2 regions of the Pseudaquabacterium inlustre genome follow, and region 2 is predicted to be linked to the other one. Evidence: predicted binding sites of a transcription regulator. Region 2 holds the regulator's gene; the other holds the start of a gene.
The links. The regulator FNR, encoded in region 2, switches genes on or off when oxygen is low (the NO sensors DNR and NnrR bind a similar motif). The targets are predictions, from matches to a motif close to TTGATNNNNATCAA.
Positions count from the first base shown of each region.

Region 1 (11,572 bases), on a different contig from region 2:
GGCCTGCTCCTGCGCCACATGGGCCTTCAGGCGCTGCACGGCGGCGGGCGAGGGCGGGCCGTCCAGCGTGCGCAGCAGGCCGGTCTCGATGGCCACGCGGGCGCCGAAGGCCTCGCGCGCCTCGGCCAGCGAGGGCTGCACCACATACCAGCCGCGCCGCGCATTCACCGTGACCATGCCGCGCGCCGACAGCCGCGCCAGCGCCTCGCGCACCAGCGTGCGGCTGACGCCGAACAGCGCCGCCAGGTCCTGCTCGCCCAGGCGCTGGCCGGGGGCCAGGCGGCCGGCCAGGATGGCGTCGACGATGCGGTCGGCGATCTGGTCGGGGCGGCTGGCGGCGATGGGCGAAGGGTCGGTGCGGGTCATGCCGTGGTGTGGTGCACGCGGCTGGTCGATGAGCCTTGTATGCAAGGCCGGTGCCAGCCGCCAGCGGCGTGCCGCAGCCCTGGTCTGGTGCGTCTGGCCGGATGCGCCGGCACAGTGCGCTGGCCGAGTGCGCTGCCTGCTGGCGTGGCCCCTGCACCACGCCGGCCGCGGCCGCTGTCGCCCGCGCGGCGGCGGGGTGGGCCGGGCCTGTTACGCTGCGCGCTCCCTGTCATGCAGCCCGTGCCCCGCCTTGGGGCGTTGTCCCGGCTTATGAGCTTTTTCGCGATCGACATCGGCAACACGCGACTGAAATGGTCGCTGTACGCGGCGCCCCAGCCGGGGGCGGCCGTGCTCTCGCATGGCGTGGTGTTCCTCGAGCACATCGACACGCTGGCCGACGACCAGTGGCGCGAGCTGCCGGTGCCGGGCTCGGTGCTGGGCTGCAACGTGGCCGGCGACGCGGTGCGCCGCCGCGTCGAGGAGCAGCTGGAGCTGTGGGACATCGAGCCGCGCTGGGTCGTCTCCAGCGCGCAGGCCGGTGGCATCGTGAACGGCTACGACCACCCCGGCCGCCTGGGCGCCGACCGTTTCGTGGCGCTGATCGGCGCGCGCCAGCATGTGCTGGCCCGCGGCCCCGCGCGCCCGGTGATCGTGGTCATGGTGGGCACGGCCGTCACGGTGGATGCGCTGGACGTGGACGGCAAGTTCCTCGGTGGCCTGATCCTGCCGGGCCACGGCATCATGCTGCGCTCGCTGGAAGGCGGCACCGCGGGCCTGCGGGTGCCCACCGGCGAGGTGCGCGACTTCCCCACCAACACCAGCGACGCGCTGACCAGTGGCGGCACCTATGCCATCACCGGCGCCATCGAGCGCATGCACCGCCACCTGGCGCTGCACAGCGGCCAGACGCCGCTGCTGCTGATGACCGGCGGCGCCGGCTGGAAGGTGGCGCCCTACATCGAGCAGGCGCATGAGCTGGTGGACTCGCTGATCTTCGACGGCCTGCTCGCGCTGCAGTCGCATCGCCTGGCGCTGTAGGCGCCGGCCGAACAGGGCGGGCAAAGGAACCGCAACGCCCCCGCCCGATCGGCAACGCGGCAGCAACAAGGTCTGACAAGTCCGCTGCCAGAATCAGGGCGCATGGATGTGCTGCTCGTTGACGATCACACCTTGCTGCGCCAGGCCCTGGCGCTGTTGCTGGGCACCCGCCACCCCGGCGTGACGGTGCACCAGGCGGGCACGCTGGCCGAGGCGCTGCCGCTGGCCGCGCCGCTGCCCGACGACGCGCTGCTGCTGCTGGACCTGGGCCTGCCCGATGCCGTCGGCCTGCAGGCCGTGCAGGCCCTGCATGCCCGCGCGCCGCAGGTGCGGCTGGTGGTGCTGTCGGCCGACGACCGGCCCGAGACGGTGACCGCCGCCATCGAGGCCGGTGCCTGCGGCTTCGTGCCCAAGACCGCCGACCTGGCGCGTCTGGAGCGTGCGCTGGGCCTGCTGATCGAGGGCGGCCTGGCCCTGCCCCCGGCGGTGGTGGCCCGCAGCGCACCGGTGGACGACCCGGTGGTGCTGACCCCACGCCAGCTGGACGTGCTGCGCCTGCTGGTCGAGGGCAAGCCCAACAAGCTGATCTGCCGCACGCTGGACCTGTCCGAATCCTCGGTGAAGACGCACCTCGAGGCCGTGTACCGGCGCCTGGGTGTGTCATCGCGCACCCAGGCCGTGCTGGCGGCGGCACGGCTGGGCCTGCTGCCTGCCGGGGCCTGAGCCTCAGCCCGCCGGGCGCATCGCTGGCGGGTGCGATGTCAGCGCGGCCAGCGCCTCGCGCAGCGCCGCGTCGCGGAAGGGCTTGTGCAGCACGGCCAGGCCGCTGTCGCTCAGACGGTCCAGTTCGGCCGGGGCGGTGTTGCCGGTGATCAGCAGCGTAGGCAGCGCGCCGCAGGCGGCGGCCACCGCGCGCGCCACGGCCAGGCCGTCGGCATCGGGCAGGCGCAGGTCGGTGATCAGCAGCTGTGGCTGGCGGCCGGGCGTGGCGGCCAGCCCGGTCAGGGCCTGCGACACCGCCGCAGCCTGGGCCAGTGGCGTGACCTGCGCACCCCAGGCGGCCAGGCGCTCGGTCAGCGCCTGGCGCACGGTGGCATCGTCCTCCACCACCCACACCCGCGTGCCGGGCGGCAGCGGTGCCGGCAGGGCCGGGGCCGCCGTGGTGCCAGCCGATGTGGTGCGGGCGGGGGCGGGGTCGGCCGCGGCCAGCGCCACGCCGAAGCCGCTGCCCCGGCCGGGCTGCGAGCGCAGCGTCACATCGGTGCCCATCAGCGTGGCGGCGCGGCGCACGATGGCGAGGCCCAGGCCCAGGCCCTGCTGTGGGTCGCGGTGCGGGTTGCCGCCCTGCACGAATTCCTCGAACACGCTGGCCTGCAGCTCGGGCGCGATGCCCGGCCCGGTGTCGTGCACTGCCAGCCACCACTGGGTGCCGCGGCGGCGCACGGCCAGCAGCACGCCGCCCTGCATGGTGTAGCGCAGGGCATTGCCCAGCAGGTTGCGCACGATCTGCTCCAGCAGCACTGCGTCGGCGCGCACCGTGGCGCCGGGCGGTACGCGCAGCCGCAGGCGCAGGCCGCGGCGCTCGGCCTGGGTGCGGGCCTCATCCACCAGGGCGCGCAGCAGTGGCGCCAGCGCCACCGGCTGCCAGTCGACCACGGTGCGGCCGGCCTCCAGGCGCGACAGGTCCAGCAGGCCGCGCAGCAGGCCCTCCATCGTGCCCACCGATTCGTCCAGCTGCGCGGCCAGGCGCTGCTGGGCCGGCACGGTCAGCTGGTCACGCAGCACGCCCAGCAGCAGGCCAATGGTGACCAGCGGCTGGCGCAGATCATGGCTGGCGGCGGCCAGGAAGCGGGTCTTGGCGGCATTGGCCGCCTCCAGCGCGGCGGTGCGCTCGGCCACGCGCTGTTCCAGCCGGCGGTGGCTGTCCTGCATGGCGCGCAGCGCGGCCACCAGGCGCGCGGCCAGCACGGCGCCGAAGGCCAGCACCATGGCCGGCACGGTCCAGGGCATCCAGAACAAGCCGGTGATCGGCAGCTCGCCCCGGTGCAGCAGCCAGTCGTGCACGCCGGCCAGCAGCGTGGCCGCCAGCGTGGCGCCCACGGCCAGGCCCTGCACGCGCGGCAAGGTGCGCAGGTGGCCGACGATCAGGCCCATCGACAGCAGCTCCACCGGGAACAGCAGCGCATAGCCCCAGCGCCGCGCCTGGTCCAGCGCGGCAGGGTCGGTGCCGGCGACCAGGCCGTTCAGCGCGCTGAACAGGCACACCGCGCCCAGCAGGGGCGGAAACCAGCGCCGTGGCCGCGGCGTCACGGCCTGCGCAAAGCCGCCCAGCAGGGCGGCCATGGCCACCACGCCCAGGTAGGTGACCAGGCTCCAGCCGACGGGCGCATGGCCTGCCGGGTCGAGCACCATGGCATTGCGCAGCGACATCAGGCCGCCCAGCAGCGCAAACCAGCCCAGCGCCCGCTCGTCGCGCTTGCGCGCCCACAGCACCCCCATGAACAGGCAGCTGCCGGCCGCCAGCATGTTCAGCAGGCGCGGCAGCTCCACCGTGAGCCGGCGGTGCGCGAGTGCGCGCGCCTCGATGGCCGCCTGCGGGCCCACCCACAGCTCGCCCAGGCCGGCCTGCAGGCCGCTGTGCATGTCGAGCACGATCTCGTTGCTGCGGCCTGGCCGCTGCGCACTGGCCGGCCACGCCACGGCGCGCGGGCCGGGGCGCGGCTGCAGGCCCTCGTGCGTGTCCAGCGTGTCGCTGACCACCTCGCCATTGAGCGTGAGCCGGTGGTGCAGCGGCCACTGCGCCGACCACAGCGCCCAGGCGCCCGGGGCGGCCGTGGCCGGCAAGGTGGTGGTCAGCCGGTAGCGCGCCGAACCGGGGCGCGCCGCGCCCCGCTGGTGCCAGTCGTCCGGCAGCACGACGGGGTGGCCCGGGCCGGGGCTGTCCAGGGCCATCACCTCGGCCTGGTTCAGGCGCAGGCTGCCATCGGCCGCCGGGCCGGCCGCTGCGGTACCCGAGGCCAGGGCGGCCAGCGGCAGCGTCAGCAGCGCGGCCAGTGCCCACGCACGACCGCCGACCGCCCACCCGACCACCCGCCCGGGTGCCGCGGCCGGCGGCTGGCCACGGACAGGGGCAGGGCAGGGGCGCATGGCCGCATCTTCGCCGATGGCGGCTGCGGCAGCCCCCCATTCGCGGGTGGCCAGATGGCCGATGGTGCGGCGCAGCACGCGTGCCTAGCATGGCCTCACACCCTGCCCTTCCTCCGCTTCACCAGGACCCTGCACCATGCGCCAACCCTCCTCCTTGTTCCGTCCGCTGTGCGCGGCATTGCTGGCCGGTGGCCTGGCCGCCACGGCCCAGGCCACGCAGATCACCGCCAGCGGTGTCAGCGATGTCACGGTCTCGCTGACCGGGGCCGACACCGTCGGCGAACTGCAGGTCGACGGCGTGGCCACGCGCTCGTACTCGGACTGGTGGACCAATGCGGTCGCCGTCACGCACAGCACCGAGACGGTGGTGCAGGTGGCGCCGACCACCACGTCGAGCGGCCTGGCCTACGTCTACGACGTGACCACCTCGACGCCCAGCATCACGCAGTACAGCACCCTGTACGACGCCTATGCGGCCAACCTCACCTTCAAGACCACGGCCGATGCGACCACCGCCACGCTGAGCTTCACGGTCACCAACAGCACCAGCAGCGATGTCTCCCTGTATCTGCAAATCGCCACCTGGGGCAGCTACCTGGCCGCCACAGGCAGCTTTGGCGCACTGGCCACGCCCACCATGCCGTCGCTGTACCTCAACACCACAGGCACGTGGAGCAACGTCACCAGCAACACCAGCCTGTCGGACGGCGCCCATTTCCAGACCAACGGATATGCCTCGTACACGCTGGCGGCCAACGGCTCGCTGACCTTCACCGTGGCCGTGGACGACACCAGCGCCCTGGTCGATCCCACCAACCTGTGGGTTTCGCTGACCACGCAGACCTACGGCCACACGTACACCGTGGTTCCGGGCCTGTCGACGACCACCCGCACGCTGGTGGGCGCCGAACTGCTGGCCGCCGTGCCCGAGCCCCAGACCTATGCCCTGATGGGCGCCGGCCTGTTGATGCTGGGTGGCCTGGCGCGACGCCGCGCCGCGCGCTGACGCGGCAGCATGCCCGCGTCCGGGTCAGTCGCCCTGCGCGGCCGGCGGCTGGGCCGGCCCGGCGCGCGAGGCGGCCAGTTCATCGCGCAGGCTGGCGATCTCGTGCCGCAGGCCGTCGATCTGGCGGTGCATGTCGCGCAGGATCTCGTGCTCGATGTTGCGCTCCTCGGTCTCCACCCATTTGGTGGCGATGGCCGCGGTGACCAGCGACACCACGCCGAAGCCCAGCATCACCACGAACACCGAGAAGATCTTGGACGCCGGCGTGGATGGCACGATGTCGCCATAGCCCACGGTGGCCGCGGTGGTGAAGGCCAGCCACAGGCCGTCGGCCAGCGTGTGCGCCTTGGGCTCCAGCCACCAGAAGCCGATACCACACAGGCCCAGCACGCTGGCTGCCAGCAGCAGCATGTAGGTCAGGCCGCCGCGCGTGATCAGGTGCTGGATGCTCCAGACCATGCGCACCAGCGTCATGAAGGCCACGGCCAGGCGCACCAGCAGCGCGGGCAGCGACTGGCTGCTCTCGGGGATCAGCACCGAGACGGCCAACCCGGCCACCAGCACCAGGTCGAGCGGGTTGGCGCGCAGGTGCCGGCCGATGCCCTCGCCATGCTGGGCGGCATGGGAGGCGGTGTGCACCAGCGCCGCGCCGGTGACCAGCGCGGCCAGCGCATAGGCCAGCTTGGCCACCCAGTGCGTGGGCTCGTCCAGCAGCTCGGCGTAGAAGGCCGGGATGGTGCCGGCCAGCACCAGCAGCGTGGGCCAGCGCCAGCGGCGCTCGATCTGGCGCGCCCGCACCGCCTCGCGCGGCGCCAGGCGCAGGCCCCACAGCGAGCCACGTTGAAAGCGTTGCGACAGGTCGGCGAGCATGGTGTGAGTGTCGAGCCTAGCGGGTGCGACCGCGCGGCGCGGTTGATGTCGGTCAAGCCCCGGACGCTGCGCGCGACGCGCTGGGATACTGGTGTGGCCGCTTGTGGAGATGAACCCGATGCAGACGCGTGATCCGGCCGCTGACCCCGCCCTGGCGGCCATGGCCGCGCGAGGCTACACGGCCCGGCCGTTCGAGGCCGCGGGCCTGCGGCACACCGTGTTCAGCCGCGGCCAGGGCCGGCCGGTGCTGCTGATGCACGAGCTGCCGGGCATGGACGGGCCCAACGTGGCCTTCGCCGACCGGCTGGTGGCCGCCGGCTTCGCGGTGCATCTGCCCTGGCTGTTCGGCCCGGCGCTGCGCAGCGCCACGCTGGGCAACTACCGCAAGCTGTGCGTGTCCCAGGAGTTCGGCCGACTGCAGGCCGGCGTGACCGCGCCCGTGGTGGACTGGCTGCGCGCGCTGGCCGCCGACCTGGTGGCCGCGCGTCCCGGCCAGCGCGTCGGCGCGATCGGCATGTGCCTGACCGGCAGCTTCGTGATCCCGCTGATCCTCGAGCCTGGCGTGGTGGCCGCCGTGGCCTCGCAGCCGGCCATGCCGGTGGATGGCCGCTACCTGGCACTCGGCTGGGAGCGCGATGCCGCCTGGCGCACGCAGCTGAACGTGGCCGATGCCGACCTCGCCGCAGCGGCCGACGTGGCGCGACGCGACGGCAAGCACCTGCTGCTGCAGCACTTCAGCGCCGACCGCGCCTGCCCGCGCGAGCGACTGCAGCGCGTGGCCGAGGCCTTCGGCGCGCAGGCCGAGGTGCATGCATACCAGCGGCCGGGTGAGCGCTGGCGTCTGCTGCGCTTTTCGCCGCATGCGCTGCTGACGCACGAGTACGAGCGCCACGGCGACGGCGATGTCACGCGCCAGGCGCTGGCGCGGGTGATCGCCTTCCTCGACCGCCATCTGTGACGGCGCCGGCGCGCAGGCTCAGAGGATGAAGCGGCTCAGGTCCTCGTTGCGTGCCAGCTCGGCCAGCTTGGCGTCCACCGCGGCGGCATCCACCGTCACCGTGGTGCCGGCGCGGTCGGGCGCGTCGTAGCTCACCTCGTCGAGCAGGCGTTCCATCACCGTGGCCAGGCGCCGCGCGCCGATGTTCTCGGTGCGCTCGTTCACGTCGTAGGCGATCTGCGCCAGCCGGCGGATGCCGTCGGCCGCGATGTCCAGCGTCACGCCCTCGGTGGCCAGCAGCGCCTGGTACTGCTTGATCAGGCTGGCGTGCGTGCTGTTGAGGATGGCCTCGAAGTCGTCGACGCTCAAGGCGCCCAGTTCCACGCGGATCGGGAAGCGGCCCTGCAGCTCGGGAATCAGGTCACTCGGCTTGGCCAGGTGGAAGGCGCCCGAGGCGATGAACAGGATGTGGTCGGTCTTGACCATGCCGTACTTGGTGCTGACGGTGGTGCCTTCCACCAGCGGCAGCAGGTCGCGCTGCACGCCCTGGCGGCTGACTTCGGCGCCGCCGTGCTCGCTGCGCGAGGCCACCTTGTCGATCTCGTCGATGAACACGATGCCGTTGTGCTCGGCATTGGCCACGGCGCGGGCCTTGATCTCGTCCTCGTTGACCAGCTTGGCGGCTTCCTCGTCGATCAGCAGCTTCTGCGCGTCGGCGATCTTGAGCTTACGCGTGGTCTTCTTGGCCTGGCCCATCTGGCTGAACAGGCCCTTCAACTGCTCGGCCATCTCCTCCATGCCCGGCGGGGTCATGATGTCGACGTTGGCCTTGGGCTCGGCCAGTTCCAGCTCGATCTCCTTGTCGGCCAGCGAGCCCTCGCGCAGCTTCTTGCGGAAGGCCTGGCGCGCGGCGCCGTCCTTGCCCTCGCCGCTGGCGGTGCCGGTGTCGAAGCCCATGCTGTGGCGCGGCGGCGGCACCAGCACATCGAGGATGCGCTCCTCGGCGGCGTCTTCGGCGCGCAGGCGGTTGCGCACGATGGCGGCTTCGCGCTCCTGCTTGACGGCCATGTCCACCAGGTCGCGGATGATGGTGTCGACATCCTTGCCCACATAGCCCACCTCGGTGAACTTGGTGGCCTCCACCTTGATGAAGGGCGCATCGGCCAGCCGCGCCAGACGGCGCGCGATCTCGGTCTTGCCCACGCCGGTGGGGCCGATCATCAGGATGTTCTTGGGCGTGATCTCGTGGCGCAGGCCCTCGGGCACCTGCTGGCGGCGCCAGCGGTTGCGCAGCGCGATGGCCACCGCACGCTTGGCGGCGGCCTGGCCGACGATGTGGCGGTCGAGTTCGGAAACGATCTCTTTCGGCGTCATGGACATGGTGTCAGCCCAGCGTCTCGATGGTGTGGTTCTGGTTGGTGTAGATGCACAGGTCGCCGGCGATCACCAGGCTCTGCTTCACGATGTCGGCCGCGCTCAGCTCGGTGTGGTTCAGCAGCGCCCGCGCCGCGGCCTGGGCGTAGGCGCCACCCGAGCCGATGGCCACGATGCCCTGCTCGGGCTCCAGCACGTCGCCGTTGCCGGTGATGATCAGGCTGCTCTCGCGGTCGGCCACGGCCAGCATGGCCTCCAGGCGGCGCAGCACGCGGTCGGTGCGCCAGTCCTTGGTCAGCTCGATGGCAGCGCGCTGCAGGTGGCCCTGGTGCTTTTCCAGCTTGGACTCGAAGCGCTCGAACAGCGTGAACGCGTCGGCGGTGGCGCCGGCAAAACCGGCCAGCACCTGGTCGCGGTAGAGCTTGCGCACCTTGCGCGCGCTGGCCTTGACGACGATGTGGCCCAGTGTGACCTGGCCGTCGCCGCCGAGGGCCACCTGCCAGCCCTGCGGGGTCTGGCGGCGCACGCTGAGGATGGTGGTGCCGTGGAAGGATTCCATGGGATGTCAGTCGTTTGGTATGGAGGGGTGCAAGCGCATGGGCAATTTCCGTCGCGAGCGTGTCGAGCTTGTTTCGAGTAGCGCAGCCGTACACCCGTACGGCGAGCAACGCAGGAGCAAGATCGGCAGGCGCAGCAGGAAAGTGCTCGTGCGCTTCAGTTGCGCGGCACCTGCACGCGGGCGTGCTCGTTGATGCCCATCGCGCCGAAGAACAGGGCCACCAGCCGGTGGGCCTCGGCGAAGGTGACGCTGCGCTGCTCGCCCTGCTTGGCCAGCACCCAGTTCAGCAGGTCGCCGGCGGCGATGAAGTCCACGCGGATCAGCCGCGCGCACGACACCGTGACCAGCGTGCCCGCGCCCAGTCGCCGGTCCAGCTGCTGCAGCGTGCTGCCGATGTCGCCGGCCAGCTGGCCCGACAGCTCGACCGTGGTGACGCCGTGCGCCTCGTCGATCAGCCGCGACTCGAGGAAGCTGCTGCCGCCCTCGGTGATGATGGACATCGGCGGCGCCGTGGTGGAGTGGCCCGCGCCCACGCAGCGCACCGCGCAGCGCGCGCGCTCCCACGACGGCGGCGACACCTCGTAGGTGACGCAGTAGTCGATGGCCGTCTCGTCGAACTGGTCGGGCCGGTTCACCAGGCGCAAGGCCTCCAGCCGCGCCATCCAGAAGGCCGGGTCGGCGTCGCGCACGCCGGTGGGCGCGGCTTCCTGCAGCGCGGCGAACAGGCGGTCGGCGCCCAGCCAGCGCATGTCCAGCGGCTGCGGCGCCCATTGGCGGAACAGCTGCTGCAGGTGCACGGCGGCGCCGATGTCCACCCGCTCCAGCGCCTGCCAGTCCAGCACCCAGGGCAGCGGCAGCTGCAGCGTGGCCGAGCGCAGGCGCGCGACCCCGTCCTCGTCGAGGTGGGGCGGGCTGATCCAGCCCACGTCACCCTGCACGCCGCGGGTGTCGGGGCGCTCGTCGGCGGCGGCGTCGGCCACCAGCTTGGGCAGCGAGAACCACTGCGGCGGCGAGCGGCCGAACAGGTTCACATAGTCGGGCACCAGGGCCTCGAACTTGGCCTGCTGGCCGGTGGCGCGGTACAGGTCGAACAGCACATGCCAGGTCTCGGCATGCTGGCGGCGCGGGCCCTGCACCCGGCACAGCGCAGTGAGCGAGTGCTCACAGTGCTCGAAATCGGCATTGGCAAAGGCGATCACCGCCTCGTCCAGTTCGGGGTCGTGCACCAGCTCGCTGACCTCGACCGCGAACTTGCTGGCCAGTGCCGGCTCGGCCACGGCGCGGCGCGGCGGCACGCCGGTGCGCTGGCCGGGGCTGTCCAGCATGCTGGACCATTCGGACGGCGGGGCCTGCAGCGGACGCAGCGCCGCCGGCGGTGCGGCTGGCGGGCCGCCGGGGCTGCCCGCAGTGCGGCCGGCCGGCGCCACGGCCGAGCTGGCGGTGTGGTGACGCATCGCCGAGCGGTCGGTGGGCCGGTCGGGCGGCATGGCCGGACGCGGGGCACTGCGCTCGGGCATGCCGCCGCCCACCGGGCCGAAATCGGAGAAGTCGATCGGCGCCGGGGTCGACAGGTCGAGGTCGGGCAGCGGTGGCAGCGATTCCAGCGACGACAGCGGCATCGACGCCAGCGCGCCGCTGGGCGGGCCCGGCGGCAGCGTGTCGAAGGCCTGCGGCACGGTGGGTGCGGTGTGGAAGCCCGACGGCAGCTGCGTGGTGGCCGGCGGGGGGGCGCGGCGCGGCGCATCGGCCGGGGGGCGGCGCACCGGCGTGGGCGGGGCCACCGCATGCGATCCCAGCGGACCATGGGCCTCGCCGACCATCTGCTGCTCGATCTCGTCGATCTTGGCCTTGACGCCGAGGGCGGCCGGCTCGGACAGCCGGCCTTCGGAGTCGTCGACGCGCGACGAGCCACCCAGCGCGGCCAGTTGCTCGGGCGACAAGCCATCGCGGCGCAGGCGGCGCAGCGTGTCGAACTCGCGCTTGCGCACGAAATCGTTGCGCTTCTTGCGCTCGATCATCGCCTTGATCTCGGACTTCTCGAGATCCAGGCTGTCGTCCTGCCGCGTGGCGAGTTCGTTCCAGTCGGTGGCCGGGTTGGCCACGAACCGCACCACCTTGCGGAAGAAGCTCTCGTTGTCCTTGGGTTCCGCCATCCGAGGCCCTGCCTTCAGCGTGCGATGGCGTGGGAGGACCGGCAGCGGGCCAGGCCAGCCGACCCGCGGCGGGTGCGCGGCCCGCAGCACATGCTCAGTCCCCGAACATCTTCTGCTTGAGC
Region 1 covers NZ_JBBUTH010000003.1:31,965-43,536, forward strand. The annotation lists gene AACH10_RS05515 (GntR family transcriptional regulator) at 1-366, opposite strand, end outside; gene AACH10_RS05520 (type III pantothenate kinase) at 637-1,404, shown strand; gene AACH10_RS05525 (response regulator transcription factor) at 1,507-2,127, shown strand; gene AACH10_RS05530 (ATP-binding response regulator) at 2,131-4,629, opposite strand; gene AACH10_RS05535 (PEP-CTERM sorting domain-containing protein) at 4,688-5,557, shown strand; gene AACH10_RS05540 (potassium channel family protein) at 5,582-6,427, opposite strand; gene AACH10_RS05545 (dienelactone hydrolase family protein) at 6,546-7,385, shown strand; gene hslU (ATP-dependent protease ATPase subunit HslU) at 7,404-8,744, opposite strand; gene hslV (ATP-dependent protease subunit HslV) at 8,749-9,297, opposite strand; gene AACH10_RS05560 (STAS domain-containing protein) at 9,453-11,450, opposite strand; gene dksA (RNA polymerase-binding protein DksA) at 11,545-11,572, opposite strand, start outside.
Region 1: the regulator FNR is predicted to act here: its motif matches at 6,470-6,483, upstream of AACH10_RS05540 (potassium channel family protein).

Region 2 (11,572 bases):
TGGCTGCCGCCCTGGGCCGCCGGGCTGGGCATGGCGCTGAGCTCGCTGCTGGTCATCGCCAACGCCTTGCGGCTGGTGCGCGGCTGAGAGGGGCGGGCGATGGAGATCCTGTACCTGCTGATTCCGCTGTCGGCCGTGCTGGTGTTCGGAATCATCGCGGTGTTCGGCTGGGCCGTGCACCGCGGGCAATTCGACGATCTGGAGCGCGAGGGCGAGCGGATCTTGGCCATCGATCCCGATGGGGTTGATGGTGATCAATCTTCGAGTAAGGGTCAGCCCGAACAATCCCCTGATCGTCAGTCAGGTCATTCTTGAATCCTGGAAGGAGGAGTCAATGGCAAGTAACTCCACAACAACGGCCGCACCGGTCTACAGCGATGGCGTCGTGCGAGCGTTCGCCCTCGTCGCTGTGATCTACGGCATCGTCGGCATGCTGGTGGGCGTGATCATCGCCGCCCAGCTCGCCTGGCCCGAATTGAACTTCGGCATCCCGTACATCACCTACGGCCGCCTGCGGCCGCTGCACACCAACGCGGTGATCTTCGCGTTCGGTGGCTGCGTGCTGTTCGCCACCAGCTACCACGTGGTGCAGCGCACCTGTCAGACCAAGCTGTTCCTGCCGGCACTGGCCTGGTTCACGTTCGCGCTGTGGAACCTGGTCATCGTCTCGGCGGTGATCACGCTGCCGCTGGGCATCACCACCGGCAAGGAATACGCCGAGCTGGAGTGGCCGATCGACATCGCCATCACCATCTGCTGGGTGGCCTATGCCGTGGTGTTCTTCGGCACCGTGGGCACGCGCAAGGTGCGCCACATCTACGTGGCCAACTGGTTCTTCGGTGCGTTCATCATCGCCGTGGCCCTGCTGCACATCGTGAACTCGGCCGAAGTGCCGGTCACGCTGACCAAGAGCTACAGCGCCTACGCCGGCGTGCAGGACGCCATGATCCAGTGGTGGTACGGCCACAATGCCGTGGGCTTCTTCCTGACCGCCGCTTTCCTGGGGATGATGTACTACTACATCCCCAAGCAGTCGGGCCGTCCGGTCTACAGCTACCGCCTGTCGATCGTGCACTTCTGGGCGCTGATCTTCACGTACATGTGGGCGGGCCCCCACCACCTGCACTACACCGCGCTGCCCGACTGGGCGCAGAGCGTGGGCATGCTGTTCTCGCTGATCCTGCTGGCACCCAGCTGGGGCGGCATGATCAACGGCATCATGACCCTGTCGGGTGCCTGGAACAAGCTGCGTGACGACCCGGTGCTGAAGTTCCTGATCGTGAGCCTGTCGTTCTACGGCATGTCCACCTTCGAGGGCCCGATGATGTCCATCAAGACCGTCAACGCCCTGAGCCACTACACCGACTGGACCGTCGGCCACGTGCACTCCGGTGCGCTGGGCTGGGTGGGCCTGATCTCGATCGGCTGCCTGTACCACCTGATTCCCCGCATGTTCGGCAAGAAGCAGATGTACAGCACCAAGGCCGTCGAGCTGCACTTCTGGGTGGCCACCATCGGCATCGTGCTCTACATCGCCGCGATGTGGATCGCCGGTGTGATGCAGGGCCTGATGTGGCGCGCGGTCAACCCCGACGGCACGCTGGTCTACAGCTTCGTCGAGAGCGTGAAGGCGACCTATCCGTTCTACGTGATCCGCGTCGGCGGTGGCCTGCTGTACCTGAGCGGCATGCTCATCATGCTGTGGAACGTGATCAAGACGGTGCAGACGGGCAAGGTCGTCCAGGCGCCGATCCCCCTGGTTGCGGCCCACGCCTGATCACAAGGAGAAAAACACCATGGCAACGCATGCCGCAAGTGGTCACGAGAAGATCGAGACCAGCAACTTCCTGATGATCGTGCTGATCCTGCTCACCGTGGCGGTGGGCGGTCTGGTGGAGATCGTGCCGCTGTTCTTCCAGCGCTCGACCACCCAGCCGGTGGAGGGCCTGAAGCCCTACAACGCGCTGCAGCTGGCCGGCCGTGACGTGTACATCCGCGAGGGCTGCTACAACTGCCACTCGCAGATGATCCGTCCGTTCCGCGCCGAGACCCTGCGCTACGGCCCGTTCTCGGTGGCCGGCGAATTCGTCTACGACCACCCGTTCCAGTGGGGCAGCAAGCGCACCGGCCCCGACCTGCACCGCGTGGGCGGCAAGTACAGCGACGAGTGGCATCGCATCCACCTGAACAACCCGCGTGACGTGGTGCCCGAGTCGAACATGCCGGCCTATCCCTGGCTGACCTCGGCCACGGTCGACGCCGCCGGCATGGCGCCGCGCATGAAGGCCCTGCGCACGGTCGGCGTGCCCTACACCGACGACGAGATCGCCAAGGCGGCCGACGACGTCAAGGGCAAGACCGAGATGGAGGCGTTGATCGCCTACCTGCAGGTGCTGGGCACCGCCCGCAAGTGACATTCACCGGACGCTAACCATGGAACTGAACGCACTGCGCAGCGCGATGACGCTGATCTCGTTGCTCGTCTTCCTGGGCATCGTGGTCTGGGCCTGGAAGGGCCGCCGCCGCGACGCCTTCGATGCGGCAGCCCAGCTGCCCTTCGCCGACGACGAGACGCCTGAGCCTGCGCAGCGTTCGCAAGGAGCCAATCAATGAGCGACTTCATCAGTGGGGGCTGGTCGGTGTACGTGGCCGGCCTCACGATCCTCTCCCTGATCTTCTGCGTCTTCGTGCTGATCGTGGCCAGCAAGCGCAAGCCGATGGCTGACGACAACAGCACTGGCCACATCTGGGACGAAGACCTGAAGGAACTGAACAACCCGCTGCCGCGCTGGTGGATGTGGCTGTTCGTGATCACCGTGGTCTTCGCCGCGGCCTACCTCACGTTCTACCCGGGCCTGGGCTCCAACCCCGGCACCTTCAAGTGGAGCAGTGCGGGCCAGTGGGAGAACGAGCAGCAGAAGGCCCACGCCGCGATGGCGCCGGTCTACGACAAGTTCAAGGCCATGCCGGCCGCTGAACTGGCCAAGGACGCCCAGGCCATGGGCATCGGCGAGCGCCTGTTCGTCAACAACTGCGCGCAGTGCCACGGCTCGGACGCCCGCGGCAGCAAGGGCTTCCCGAACCTGACCGACGGCGACTGGCTGGGCGGCACCGGCCCCGAGTACATCGCCAAGACGGTGACCGAAGGCCGCCAGGGCATGATGCCCCCGATGGCCGCCGCCGTGGGCACGCCCGAAGACGTGAAGAACGTGGCCAACTACGTGCTCAGCCTGTCGGGCAGTCCGCACAACAACCTGGCCGCCCAGCTGGGCAAGCCCAAGTTCGCCGCCTGCGCCGCCTGCCACGGCCCGGACGGCAAGGGCAACCAGGCCATGGGTGCGCCGAACCTGACCGACAAGGTCTGGCTGCATGGCTGGGGTGAGGAGGCCGTCACCGCGATGGTCACTGCCGGCAAGACCAACGTCATGCCCAGCTTCCAGAAGCGCCTGACGCCCGAGCAGATCCATGTGCTCTCGGCCTATGTCTGGAACCTGTCGCAAGGCACCGCGGTCGCGGCCAAGTAAGCAGCGCAGCACCGCATGAGCGAGACCACCACCACCGCCCCGGGCCAACCAGCCGGGACCGATGACGCCGCCACGGCGGTGGTCTCGCTCTACGTCAAGCAGAAGAAGATCTATCCGCGCGCCGTCACGGGGCTGTTCGTCTCGTGGCGCTGGGCGCTGGTCTGGTTCACCCAGATCCTGTTCTATGGCGTGCCCTGGCTGAGCTGGAATTCGCGCCAGCTCGTGCTGTTCGACCTGGGCGCGCGGCGGTTCTACATCGGGCCGCTGGTGCTGTATCCGCAGGACTTCATCTTCCTGACGGCCATCCTGATCATCTCGGCCTACGCGCTGTTCCTGTTCACCGCGGTGGCGGGGCGCCTGTGGTGCGGCTATGCCTGCCCGCAGACCGTGTACACCGAAATCTACATGTGGATCGAGCGCAAGATCGAGGGCGACCGCATCGCCCGCATGCGTCTCGACGACGCGCCCTGGAGCTTCGACAAGCTCTGGCGCAAGACCGCCAAGCAGGCCGCCTGGATCATCCTGGGCCTGTGGACCGGCTTCACCTTCGTCGGCTACTTCACCCCCATCCGCACGCTGGCCGCCGAGGCCATGACGCTGGGCTTCGGGCCCTGGGAATGGTTCTGGGTGCTGTTCTACGGTTTCGCCACCTACGGCAACGCCGGCTTCATGCGCGAGCAGGTGTGCAAGTACATGTGCCCTTACGCGCGCTTCCAGAGCGCGATGTTCGACAAGGACACGCTGATCATCAGCTACGACACCGAGCGCGGCGAGCCGCGCGGTTCGCGCAGCAAGAAGGCCGACCCGCGCAAGCTGGGCATCGGCGACTGCATCGACTGCAACCTGTGCGTGCAGGTGTGCCCCACCGGCATCGACATCCGCAAGGGCCTGCAGTACGAGTGCATCGGCTGCGCCGCCTGCGTCGACGTGTGCGACGACGTGATGGGCAAGATGGGCTACGCCAAGGGGCTGGTGCGCTACGACACCCAGAACGGCCTGGCCCAGCACCTCTCGCCGGCGCAGAAGCTGCGCCGCATCTTCCGGCCGCGGGTGCTGGTCTACACCGCCATCCTGGGCCTGGTGATCGTGGCGCTGTTCGTCGCGCTGGCCTTACGCCACCCGTTCCGTGTGGATGTGGTGCGTGACCGCGCCTCGCTGGCGCGCATGGTCGAGGATGGCAAGATCGAGAACGTCTACCGCCTGCAGATCATGAACGCCACTGAGCATGCACAGCGCTACCGCATGGCCGTGCAGGGCCTGCCCGGCATCGCCATGGGGCCGGTGCCGCCGCTGTCGCTGGCGCCTGCCGAGGCGCGCTGGGTCACGCTGTCGGTGCAGATCCCGCCCGAGGCCGCGCAGAAGGCCGGTGCCGGCGCCCATCCGATCCAGTTCGAGATCGGCCTGATCGAAGCCAGCGCCGGCGGCCAGCCGGTGAACGGTGCGACGATCAGCGAGAAATCCACCTTTGTCGTGCCGCGCTGACGCGCAGCCACAGGAGACACGCCATGAGCGCTTCCAAGTCCCGAGCCCCCGCCGACGCCGCCCGCACACCCTGGTGGCGCACCGGTGTCATGTGGCTGGTGCTGGGCGGTCCGGCCACCGTGGTGGTGGCCAGCATCGCCACCGCCGTCGTGGCCTACCGCGGTGCCGACGAGGTGCTGGTGGATACCGCCTCGGCCCGCGCCGTGCCAGTCAAGCCGACCGGCAACACGCCGGCCATGCAGGCCCGCAACCACGCCGCCACCGCGGCACCGCGCTGACCGCGGCGGCGCAGCCCATGTCCACCGGGCGCTTCACCCTGCGGGCGCTGGCCATCCTGTGGCCGGCCTTCCTGATGGCCGGCGTGCTGGAAATGCTGGTGTTCGCGGTGGTCGATCCGGCCACACTGCACTGGTTCGGCGGTGCGCCAGTCGAGATCGCGCCAGCCGGTGTCTACACGCTGGCGTTCTTCGTGTTCTGGGGCGTCATCGCCACCGCCGGTGCGCTGACCCAATTGCTCCAGCAGTCGGCCGAAGAGGTCAATCGCGCCGAAGCCGCTGCCGCGCGTTCCCGCTGGCCGGCTTGAACGGCCGCAGTGGCGGCCGGTGCGCGGTGCGCCTCAGCAGGCCGCGCCGTTCACCAGGCTGTGCAGCTTGTCCTGGTCGATGATGCGGATCTGGCGCTGCTTCACTTCCAGGATGCCATCGTCCTGGAACTTGCTGAAGGTGCGGCTCACCGTCTCGAGCTTCAGGCCCAGGTAGCTGCCGATCTCCTCGCGCGTCATGCGCAGGATCAGCGCCGAGGCCGAGAAGCCGCGGGCCTTCAGGCGCTGCGTCAGGTTCAGCAGAAAGGCCGCCAAGCGCTCTTCCGCGCGCATGCTGCCCAGCAGCAGCATCACGCCATGGTCGCGCACGATCTCGCGGCTCATGATCTTGTGGAACTGGTGCTGCAGTTCGTTGAACTCGCGCGACAGATCCTCGAGCTGGCGGTAGGGGATCACGCAGACCTGCGAGTCCTCCAGCGCCACCGCGTCGCAGGTGTGGTTGTCGGTGCTGATGCCGTCCAGGCCCAGCAGTTCGCCAGCCATCTGGAAACCGGTGACCTGGTCACGGCCGTCTTCCGACGACACGCAGGTCTTGAAGAAGCCGGTGCGCACGGCGTAGAGCGACTGGAACTCGTCGCCGGCACGGAACAGCGTGTCGCCACGCTCCACGGTGCGGCGGGTGGCCACCAGGGTGTCCAGGCGGTCGAGGTTCTCGCGCGTCAGGCCCACCGGCAGGCACAGTTCGCGCAGGTTGCAACTAGAGCAGGCCACCTTGAAGGCATCGGGGCGGATCCGGTTGGCGTCGGCAGCGGTGTTCATGTCGGGCATTATGGGTTCGTCTTCGCGGTTGTCCTGGGTCAAGCCCCCAGGGGAGGGCTCGAATGTCGTCTGACCGGCCTCAAGAATGGGACCATTGTTTTCCCGGGGTGTAAAGCGCCACTTGAGCCAGATCAAGTCCATTCGCGGGGGCTGTCGGCACAGTGGCGAGCATGGATCAATCCGTCATCGATCAGGTGCCCGTGCTTACCGAGGCCATGCTGCGCCGCCTCGACCGCCCCGGCCCGCGTTACACGTCCTACCCGACCGCCGACCGCTTCGTCGAGGCGTTCGGCCCCGAAGCCTATGCCGGAGCGCTGGCCCAACGCGCGGCCGGTGCCACGGTGGGGGGTGTGGCGCCGCTGTCGCTGTACCTGCACATCCCGTTCTGCGAGTCGGTGTGCTACTACTGCGCCTGCAACAAGGTCATCACCAAGCACCACGAGCGGGCAGCCGAGTACCTGGAGGTGCTGGCCCAGGAAGTGGCGTTGAACGTGGCGGTGCTGGGCAAGGGGCAGGCGGTGTCGCAGCTGCACCTGGGCGGGGGCACGCCCACCTTCCTGAGCGACGACGAACTGTCGGGGCTGATGGCGATGCTGCGCGAGAACTTCCGCATCGCCCCGGGCGCCGAGGTGTCCATCGAGGTCGATCCGCGCACCGCCACGCCCGAGCGACTGAAGTTCTTCGCCTCGCTGGGCTTCAACCGGCTGAGCTTCGGAGTGCAGGACTTCGACGCCGCCGTGCAGCAGGCGGTGCACCGCGTGCAGTCCTACGAGTCGGTGCGCGACCTGATGCGGGCCGCGCGCGAGATGGGCTACGAGTCGATCAACGCCGATCTGATCTACGGCCTGCCCCGGCAGACGCCCGAGTCCTTCGCGCGCACCGTGGCACAGATCGCCGAACTGCGGCCCGACCGCATCGCGCTGTATGCCTATGCGCACCTGCCACAGCGGTTCAAGCCGCAACGCCGCATCATCGTGGAGCAGTTGCCGCCACCCGAGCACCGCATCCAGATGCTGGGCGGCGCCATCGCCGGCTTCATCGGCCACGGCTACACCTACATCGGCATGGACCATTTCGCGCTGCCCAGCGACTCGCTGGCCGCGGCCAAGCGCCAGGGGCGGCTGCACCGCAACTTCCAGGGTTACAGCACGCAGCCCGATTGCGACCTGATCGGCCTGGGCGTGTCGGCCATCGGGCGCATGGGGGTCACCTACAGCCAGAACGCCAAGACGCTGGACGAGTACTACGACGCGGTGCGCCAGGGCCAGTTCCCGATCGTGCGCGGTCTGGCGCTCACCCGCGACGACCTGGTGCGCCGTGCCGTGGTCATGGCGCTGATGTGCCAGGGCCGGGTGGAGTTCGAGTCGATCGAACTGGCCCACCTGATCAAGATGCGCGACTACTTCCGCACCGAGCTCGACGAACTCGCCGAACTGCAGGAGATGGGGCTGGTGACGCTGGAGCCCGATGCCGTGCAGGTCACCGCCACCGGGTGGTACTTCGTGCGCGCGGTGGCCATGGTGTTCGACAAGCACCTGCGCGCCGACAAGGTGCGCGAACGCTTCTCGCGCATCATCTGAGCCGCCGCAGCTTGCGCGGCGTCGCGTGCTGGTCATGAACCAGGCCCTGCTGCTCAGTGCGCTGCTGATGGGCCTGGCGGGCACGCCGCATTGCCTGGCGATGTGCGGCGCCGCCTGCGCCGCAGCCAGCGGTGGCGGGCGCGGCCTGCTGCCGTTTCACCTCGGCCGTCTGCTGGCCTATTCGGTAGCCGGGGCTGTCGCGGCCGCCAGTGTCGGCAGCCTGGCCGCGCTCGGGCAGGCGGTCGGGGCGCTGCGGCCGCTGTGGACCCTGGTGCACGTGGCGGCGCTGGGGCTCGGCCTGTACCTGCTGTGGCGAGGCGTGCAACCGGCCTGGATGGAGCGGCTGGGCAGCGCGCGTGGGCCGGCTGCGGTCGAGCACCGGGGCCAGTCGTGGCAGGTCGTGCGCTTACCGGCCCGGCGGTTCGGCGCGGGTCTGGCCTGGGTGGCCTGGCCGTGCGGGCTGTTGCAGTCGGCGCTGCTGGTGTCGTCGCTGGCCAACACCGCTTGGCAGGGCGCGCTGGTGATGGCGGTGTTTGCCGCGGCATCGGCCGCGGGCCTGGTGCTGGGCCCGGCCCTGTGGTGGCGGCTGTCGGGAGGGGCGGGGCGGCGCTGGCTGTCGCCGACGCTGGCGGTCCGGCTGGCGGGGGCGTCACTGGCGCTGGCGTCGGCCTGGGCGCTGGGACATGGCCTGTGGATGCGGGTGGCCGCCTGGTGCTTCAGTTGAATGGCGTCACGACGCGAGCCGGTTGCCGGTGTTCCGGGCTTGATCGCGGGTCGATCCGCCAAGAAAAACGCCCGGCACGGGCCGGGCGTTTCATGCAACAGATGGCGGCCACCAGGGCCGCCGAATCCGAAGCTGGATTACTTCTTGGCCGAAGCGGCGGCAGCCGGCTTCTCAGCCTTGGCGTCGGCCTTGGCAGCCGAAGCGGCGGCGGCGGGCTTCTCAGCCTTCTTCTCTTCCTTCTTGGCGTCAGCAGCGTAGGCGCCGGCGGTGGCGAAGGCGGCGGCGATCAGGGCGGCCAGGAGCTTGTTCATTTTTCAGTCCTTTCGAAAGTTTGAAATTGCTGCCCTTCGATGGGGCAGCCCCCACGTAACGCCCCTTGCAGTCAGTCGGTTGACAGCCCTGGTGTCCTAGAATTTGACGTTCTCTCAATCGAGCGCGGCGCGCGGAGCCACAAGCACATGTATCAGCACATCAAGGTGCCCGAGGGTGGGCAGAAGATCACGGTCAATGCAGACTCCTCGCTGAACGTTCCTGACCAGCCGATCATTCCGTACATCGAGGGCGATGGCACCGGCTTCGACATCACCCCGGTGATGCTGAAGGTGGTCGATGCAGCGGTGGCCAAGAGCTACGGTGGCAAGCGCAAGATCCATTGGATGGAGGTCTACGCCGGCGAGAAGTCGACCAAGGTCTACGGCCCCGACGTGTGGCTGCCGCAAGAAACGCTGGACGTCGTGCGCGAGTACGTGGTGTCGATCAAGGGCCCGCTGACCACGCCCGTGGGCGGTGGCATCCGCAGCCTGAACGTCGCGCTGCGCCAGGAACTCGACCTGTACGTCTGCCTGCGCCCGATCCAGTACTTCAAGGGCGTGCCCAGCCCGCTGAAGGAACCCGAGAAGACCAACATGGTCATCTTCCGCGAGAACTCGGAAGACATCTACGCCGGCATCGAGTGGGAAGCCGAGAGTGAGAAGGCCAAGAAGGTCATCAAGTTCCTCATCGACGAGATGGGCGTCAAGAAGATCCGCTTCCCCGAGACCTCGGGCATCGGCATCAAGCCGGTCAGCCGCGAAGGCACCGAGCGCCTGGTGCGCAAGGCCATCCAGTACGCCATCGACAACGACAAGCCCAGCGTCACCATCGTGCACAAGGGCAACATCATGAAGTTCACCGAAGGTGGCTTCCGTGACTGGGCCTACGCGCTGGCGCAGAAGGAATTCGGCGCCGAGCCGATCGACGGCGGCCCGTGGTGCAAGTTCAAGAATCCCAAGACCGGCAAGGACATCACGGTCAAGGATTCGATCGCCGACGCCTTCCTGCAGCAGATTCTGCTGCGCCCGGTCGAATACTCGGTGATCGCCACGCTGAACCTGAACGGCGACTATGTCTCCGACGCGCTGGCCGCCCAGGTCGGTGGCATCGGCATCGCTCCGGGTGCCAACCTGTCGGATTCGGTGGCCATGTTCGAAGCCACCCACGGCACCGCGCCCAAGTACGCTGGCAAGGATTATGTGAACCCCGGTTCCGAAATCCTGTCGGCCGAAATGATGCTGCGCCACATGGGCTGGACCGAGGCCGCTGATTTGATCATCGCCTCGATGGAGCGCTCGATCGCCAGCAAGAAGGTGACGTACGACTTTGCCCGCCTGATGGATGGTGCGACCCAGGTGTCGTGCTCGGGCTTCGGTCAGGTGATGATCGACCACATGTGATGTCGCGCGCCGCGGCCCGGCAGGGCGGCGGCCAGACGGCACAACCCCCGCGGCGCTTGGCGCCCCGGGGGTTTTTCATGGTGTGCGCCGTTGGGCGATCACAAAAACAAAGGCCCGCTGAAAGGCGGGCCCGTGCGATATGGCGGAAATTGCGCCGCGAGTATCAGGCGGTGGCTTCCTGGGTGACCACGGTGCGGATGTTTCGCGCCAGATTGCCCTTGGGTCCTTCGACCAGATCGAAAGTGACCTTGCTGCCTTGCTTCAGCGTGCGAAACCCGTCCATTTCGATGGCGGAAAAATGTGCGAAAACATCGCCACCGCCATTTTCGGGCTCGATGAAACCGAAACCCTTGGCATCATTGAACCACTTGACTGTCCCCGTCGCCATGAAAACTCCCCAAAAACACCCACAACATGAGGGTGAAGAGATTGTCTGGAGTGCGACAAAAGCCGGTCAATCGGGAGCCCTAGGCGAAGCGAATCGGAGATTCCCCACACCTTGTACGGGGGCAGCGATGCACCGTGGCACGGCGGGACTGCGCGCTTGCAGGCACGCCATGTGCTGGCAGGCCCGGGCATGAAAGGCCGCGTCCGCCCGCTTTTCGCGACTTGCGAACGCGCGGTCTGACGCAACATGGTTGACAGCACGACGGCCTTCCGCGTGACTCAGTAGAATGATTTCATGCCCCAGGACGATCCGCCGATTCCACCGATTCAGCCCCCCGTCACCCCTCGTCGTGACGATGCTGGAGCCGTGGTGGCCGAGCGGAAATCCGCGCGCACCAAGCCGCCGCGGATGTATCAGGTGGTGCTGCTCAACGACGATTTCACGCCGATGGAATTCGTCGTGATGGTCTTGCAGCAATACTTCAGGCTGGATCTCGAAGCGGCCACGCTGATCATGTTGAAGATCCACCACGAAGGTCGGGGGGTGTGCGGCGTCTTCAGCAAGGACGTCGCTGCCACGAAGGTCGAACTCGTGCTTGCCGCGGCGCGCCGCGCCGGGCATCCGCTGCAGTGCATTATGGAGGCCGCATGATTGCGCAAGAACTGGAAGTCAGCCTGCACATGGCGTTCGTCGAGGCGCGCCAGCAGCGCCACGAGTTCATCACCGTCGAGCACCTGCTGCTGGCGTTGCTGGACAACCCGTCGGCTGCCGACGTGCTTAAGGCCTGCGCGGCCAACCTCGA
Region 2 covers NZ_JBBUTH010000004.1:586,433-598,004, forward strand. The annotation lists gene AACH10_RS10585 (heavy metal translocating P-type ATPase) at 1-87, shown strand, start outside; gene ccoS (cbb3-type cytochrome oxidase assembly protein CcoS) at 100-315, shown strand; gene ccoN (cytochrome-c oxidase, cbb3-type subunit I) at 335-1,777, shown strand; gene ccoO (cytochrome-c oxidase, cbb3-type subunit II) at 1,797-2,414, shown strand; gene AACH10_RS10605 (cbb3-type cytochrome oxidase subunit 3) at 2,434-2,613, shown strand; gene ccoP (cytochrome-c oxidase, cbb3-type subunit III) at 2,610-3,524, shown strand; gene ccoG (cytochrome c oxidase accessory protein CcoG) at 3,540-5,006, shown strand; gene AACH10_RS10620 (hypothetical protein) at 5,030-5,284, shown strand; gene AACH10_RS10625 (hypothetical protein) at 5,302-5,589, shown strand; gene fnr (fumarate/nitrate reduction transcriptional regulator Fnr) at 5,623-6,366, opposite strand; gene hemN (oxygen-independent coproporphyrinogen III oxidase) at 6,537-7,946, shown strand; gene AACH10_RS10640 (urease accessory protein UreH domain-containing protein) at 7,981-8,670, shown strand; gene AACH10_RS10645 (hypothetical protein) at 8,808-8,981, opposite strand; gene icd (NADP-dependent isocitrate dehydrogenase) at 9,129-10,382, shown strand; gene AACH10_RS10655 (cold-shock protein) at 10,546-10,770, opposite strand; gene clpS (ATP-dependent Clp protease adapter ClpS) at 11,065-11,421, shown strand; gene clpA (ATP-dependent Clp protease ATP-binding subunit ClpA) at 11,418-11,572, shown strand, end outside.